Linked DNA regions of Endozoicomonas gorgoniicola. Each later gene encodes a partner of the first gene's protein in a complex. Links are inferred from orthologs where the notes say so. Each region holds a gene or a part of one and is shown on either strand. Other genes may lie near its edges.

The links. Proteins that work in one complex are often made in the same cells at the same time.
Region 2: the proteins of metK (region 1) and groL are in contact, whole or in part, in a cryo-EM structure (PDB 8P4O), measured with the Escherichia coli proteins. The link is inferred for Endozoicomonas gorgoniicola from one-to-one orthologs.

The regions. Positions count from the first base shown.
Region 1 is NZ_JAPFCC010000001.1:4,545,268-4,548,156, reverse strand. What follows is about bases 15-2,889. They hold metK (methionine adenosyltransferase), read right to left. Parts: upstream 2,097-2,889; coding sequence 933-2,096; downstream 15-932. Other genes in these bases: NX722_RS20385 (metalloregulator ArsR/SmtB family transcription factor), read right to left, coding at 2,277-2,889; NX722_RS20395 (DUF4250 domain-containing protein), read right to left, coding at 517-711; ahcY (adenosylhomocysteinase), read right to left, coding at 15-401. Also shown: more of ahcY, read right to left, coding at 1-14. UniProt on the Escherichia coli protein: Catalyzes the formation of S-adenosylmethionine (AdoMet) from methionine and ATP.
Region 2 is NZ_JAPFCC010000001.1:3,800,026-3,802,936, forward strand. The notes cover bases 15-2,911. They hold groL (chaperonin GroEL), read right to left. Parts: upstream 2,337-2,911; coding sequence 693-2,336; downstream 15-692. Other genes in these bases: NX722_RS17315 (hypothetical protein), read right to left, coding at 15-520; NX722_RS17325 (co-chaperone GroES), read right to left, coding at 2,402-2,695; NX722_RS17330 (FxsA family protein), read right to left, coding at 2,848-2,911. Also shown: more of NX722_RS17315, read right to left, coding at 1-14.

The DNA.
Region 1 (2,889 bases):
TCCCAGGGTGTCCCATCCTGATTAAGAATGGTTTGTTCAATACACCACCAGAACTCTTCTTCAGTTTCGCCTTTCCAGGCAAAGACAGGAACACCAGCGGCAGCAACCGCAGCAGCGGCATGGTCTTGTGTTGAGAAAATATTGCAGGATGACCAGCGAACCTCTGCGCCCAGTTCCACCAGTGTTTCAATCAATACGGCGGTCTGAATGGTCATGTGAATACAGCCCATGATGCGGGCACCTTTCAGAGGCTGCTGATCACGATACTTATTGCGGATCGCCATCAGTGCAGGCATTTCACCTTCAGCGATTTGAATTTCACGTCGTCCCCAGTCTGCCAGGCTGATATCAGCCACACGATAGTCAGTAGAAGCTGTCTGTGTTTCAAGAATGGCGCTCATAGGTAGAACCTGTCTGCGTATTTTCCGAAGTGTGTTAAGGAGTCTAGCAGTGCAAAAAACCTATATCAATTAATTTTGATATAGGTTATCAGGTTCAGCTGAATGCAGCCGTTCGTCAATCGTGGGTAAACTGGTTATTTTTGAGCCGATAGTGGTAATGAATCTGCTTCATCAACCGTTCCAGTTGTTTGACCGGAACATCCAGATCATCAGACAGCTGCTGGAGGTTTTTACAGTCATGACGCAACCGTTCGTTGGCGATCCCAAGCAGGATATGAGGTTCAAGGCGTTCAGGGTGATTCAGTTCCATAAACAATACCTCTCTTTTTAGAAGGATGAGCCATCAGGCTCTTTCATTTTAGCGGTTTGCGTGACTTTAGAATACAGTAACCCGGCTTTGTACCGGTCAGTGGCAAAAACACTGACAACCGTGTTAATCGCACTTGCACCTGTCTGAATCGTTGTTGCCCAACTCAAAAAAAAGGCTGCCAGATGACAGCCTTCAAAGCGGGATCAGAACAAGGTCTGTGTTTACAGGCCTGCGGCAGCGCGCAGGGCATCAGCCTTGTCGGTTTGCTCCCAGGTGAACTCTTCGTCTTCACGACCAAAGTGACCATAGGCAGCGGTTTTCTGATAGATCGGACGCTTCAGGTCCAGCATGCTGATCAGACCTTTAGGGCGCAGATCAAAGTGTGCACGCACCAGCTCAACAATTTTCTCGTCGGCAATCTTGCCAGTGTCAAAGGTGTTGATGGAGATTGAAGTCGGCTCTGCCACTCCAATCGCGTAAGACACCTGAATCTCACACTTATCTGCCAGACCCGCAGCTACAATGTTTTTGGCTACATAACGACCTGCGTAAGCAGCGGAACGGTCAACCTTGGAGGGGTCTTTACCGGAGAACGCACCACCACCGTGACGAGCCATACCGCCATAGGTGTCAACAATGATCTTACGACCCGTCAGGCCGCAGTCGCCAACCGGGCCACCGATAACAAAGATACCCGTTGGGTTGATGTGGTACTGAGTCTCTTCGTGCAGCCACTCCGCCGGAAACACTGGCTTGATAACATGTTCCAGAATGTCTTTCTGCAATTGTTCCTGAGAGATTTCAGGGTCGTGCTGGGTAGACAGGACAACAGCATCAACACTCTGAACCTTGCCCTGTGCGTCGTAACGCATAGTAACCTGACTCTTGGCATCCGGACGCAACCATGGCAGTGTGCCATTTTTGCGCAGTTCAGCCTGACGCTTTACCAACATATGGGAGTAATAAATAGGCGCAGGCATCAGAACCGGCGTTTCGTTGGTGGCATAACCGAACATCAGGCCCTGGTCGCCAGCACCCATTTCGTGTTCTTCGGTTTCGTCTACACCAACAGCAATGTCCGGGGACTGCTTACCGATGGCGTTCAGGACAGCAACGCATTCACCGTCAAAGCCCAGGTCGCCATGATTATAACCGATCCCTGTCACGACCTTACGCACCAGCTCTTCAATATCAACGTAAGTCTCGGTACGAACCTCACCCGCCACGATCACCATGCCGGTTTTAACCATGGTTTCAACCGCAACACGGGCATCCGGGTCGTCTTTCAGGATCGCATCCAGAATCGCATCAGAAATCTGATCCGCTACTTTATCCGGATGACCTTCCGATACAGACTCGGAGGTAAACAGAGAATAATCTGCCATTGTCTTCTTGTGCCTCATTAAACAACCATGATGCCGTTTATCCTTTACCGGGATAAAACCGCACCACAGAAAATTAGTACGTTGAAGCTGGCTGCGAATAAAATCATTAAAACTATTCCCAGCCAGCCTCTTAATCATTAGATAATCGTCGTTTACCGACCATCAGCTATCGATCATTCGCTAGCGATAAAATCGGCGAACCTGAATCTGAAACCCGTTACGTAACCCCAGATACTGCGATTCTCCGGAGTTCAGACCTGCATCCTGAGCCCAGTTATCGAGGTCATCGCTACTGAACCCCAGCCAAATATCACCGCAGGATTCCCGTACCCAGTCCTGATCGTGCTGACTCAGGTCACTGATCAGAAAACTGCCACCGGGCTTCAGCAGGCTGGCTACCTGTTTGAAAATTCCTGAAGGACTGGGTATGTGGTGCAACACCATGTTGGCGACAATACAGTCGAACTGCTCTTCAAGATGTTGCAGTGTTTTCAGCTCACCATGGATAAACTCTATGTTTTTCAGAGCGTATTTTTCAGCGAAATGCTGGCTACTGGCGAGCATCTCTCCAGAATTATCAACAGCATAGACCTGATTAAAGCGTTGGCTGAGGGTTTGCAGAAATTCCCCTTCTCCCGGACCCAGCTCCAGAGCCAGAGCCCGCTCAGGCATTTCTGTGCTTTTGAGTACATCGGCAACACACCGGGCATAAAGCTCGTGGTCAGCAATCAGCTCCTGATGCTGTCGAAACTCCTCCACGTGCCGGGCAAAAAACGCCATGGACTGTTCTGCA
Region 2 (2,911 bases), 750 kb from region 1 along the record:
CAGGAGGAATCAGGTGTATTGGTTTGTCTTCACCCGGCAACCGAATGATCACTTTAACGCCTTTGAGGGCTTCGGACGGGTTATCCAGGGCGGCAAATGCTTTGCCAAGAACAGTATGCTCCTCAACCTTTTGATATTTCTCACCGGCTTCGTTCAGCAAGGCTTCCTGCTCGGCTTCCAGTTCTTCCAAACTGCTGCTCTCTCTGGACTGGCGGGCTTCTTCCACTTCTCTTTTCTGTTTTTCCCTGGGGTTTTCCACAGCACCACCCTCCCGGGCAGACTGTGAGGATGTTGAACCGGTTAGTTGATTGGAAGGAGGCGTACCCGGCTGGCTGGCTGAGCGTTCACGAAGTGAAGTGCCAGAAGTTTGGTTCGGCGGAATGCTGCCAAGCTGGCGTCTCGGATTGGCTACTCCCGCTACAGAAGTTCCATTCCGCTTCCCTGTCGACCCTGCTGCCCCACTTGTAGAAGTGATGGGGGGAGTGCGAACACTGGAACCCGGCGTGATACCACTGGACATAGTCATTTACCTGTCAGGTTTTCAACAGGTATTAAATCGGCGGGTTCCCAGAACCCTTCATATTAAGTACTTTTCAAAAAATACTTCCAAAAAAAAGCCGCAGCACAAAGGCTGCGGCTTATACATCTATGGATGTGGTTTGAAGCAAGGCTTCAGACAGTCAGGGGGCTGATTACATCATGCCGCCCATGCCGCCCATGCCACCCATACCGCCCATATCAGGCATAGCAGGTGCTTCTTCTTTTGGCTCGTCAGCAACCATGGCTTCGGTAGTGATCATCAGACCAGCAACGGAAGCAGCCGCCTGCAGGGCAGAACGGGTTACTTTGGCCGGATCCAGAATACCCATGTCAATCATGTCGCCGTATTCGCCGGTTGCAGCGTTGTAACCGAAGTTACCTTCGCCGGAACGCACCTTGTCAACCACAACCGAAGCTTCATCACCGGAGTTAGCAGCGATCTGACGGATTGGGCCTTCCAGAGCGCGCAGAACCAGTTCAACACCCGCTTTTTGCTCAGCGTTGATAGCGTCAACTTCGATAGCAGACAGAGCGCGGATCAGGGCTACACCACCACCAGCAACAACGCCTTCTTCAACCGCAGCGCGGGTAGCGTGCAGAGCATCTTCTACACGGGCTTTCTTCTCTTTCATTTCGACTTCGGTAGCAGCGCCTACCTTAACAACGGCAACACCGCCAGCCAGCTTGGCTACGCGCTCCTGCAGTTTTTCTTTGTCGTAGTCGGAAGAAGAGTTTTCGATCTCGGCACGGATCTGCTCAACACGGGCAACGATGTCAGCCTGGTTACCAGCACCGTCAACAACGGTGGTGTCTTCCTTAGTGATGGCGATGCGCTTGGCAGAACCCAGGTCTTCCAGGGTGGCGCCTTCCAGGGACAGACCGATTTCTTCAGAAATCACAGTCGCGCCAGTCAGGGTAGCGATATCCTGCAGCATGGCTTTACGACGGTCGCCGAAACCCGGAGCCTTAACCGCAGATACCTTAACGATACCGCGCATGTTGTTCACAACCAGAGTCGCCAGCGCTTCGCCTTCAACGTCTTCAGCAATGAGCAGCAGAGGCTTGCCTGCTTTGGCAACATTTTCCAGTACTGGCAGCAGGTCGCGAATGTTGGAGATCTTCTTGTCAACCAGCAGGATGAACGGGTTCTCCAGTTCGCAGGTCATGCTTTCCTGGTTGTTGATGAAGTAAGGAGACAGGTAGCCACGGTCGAACTGCATGCCTTCTACAACGTCCAGTTCGTTTTCCAGACCAGAACCTTCTTCAACGGTAATAACGCCTTCTTTGCCTACTTTTTCCATGGCTTCAGCGATGATCTGACCAACCAGTTCGTCGGAGTTGGCAGAGATCGTACCCACCTGAGCGATAGACTTGCTGTCTTCACAAGGCGTCGCCATACCTTTCAGCTTGGCAACCACTTCAATAACAGCCTTGTCGATGCCGCGCTTCAGATCCATTGGGTTCATGCCGGCAGCAACGTATTTCAGACCTTCGTTCAGAATGGACTGAGCCAGTACGGTTGCAGTCGTAGTACCGTCACCCGCCTGATCGTTGGCCTGGGAAGCGACTTCCTTAACCAGTTGAGCCCCCATGTTCTGGAACTTGTCAGCCAGTTCAATTTCCTTGGCTACGGAAACACCATCTTTAGTGATGGTTGGCGCACCGAAGGATTTTTCCAGCAGTACGTTACGACCCTTAGGCCCCAGAGTCGCTTTTACGGCGTCAGCCAGAACGTTAACGCCTTCCAGCATTTGCTTGCGAGCTTCGTCGCCGAACTTAACCTGTTTTGCTGCCATGATTGACATCCTTTACGAATTTTAAAAACAGTTGTAATCAACGCCCCTCAGGGAGTCGCAGACAATCAGTCTTCCAGAACAGCGTAGATTTCGCTTTCGGACAGAATGATCAGTTCTTCGCCGTCGATCTTAACGGTGTCAGAACCAGCGTATTTGCCAAAGATCACTTTGTCGCCAATCTTCACGCCCAGAGGACGAACTTCACCGTTGTCCAGAACAGTTCCGTTACCTACAGCTACCACAACACCCTGGTTTGGTTTCTCTGTAGCAGAACCTGGCAGAACGATGCCGCCAGCAGAGGTAGTTTCTTCTTCTTCACGACGAACGGCCACGCGGTCACGCAACGGACGGATTTTCATCGATGTATCTCTCCAACTGTTTATGCCGAACATTCAGCAGTCAACTTACAATTAAGGCCGGGTGGATTTCTGTTGGTACCCACCCAAACCGAACCTGTTATACGGTGTTACTCTAAGTAGGGATGCGGTTAATCTTTTTCAAGGGGGCAATACTATTTTTTTTCATCTTCCCGTTTGAAGTCCCCATCGAAGGTATTGTGCAGCCCCCGGCTGGGG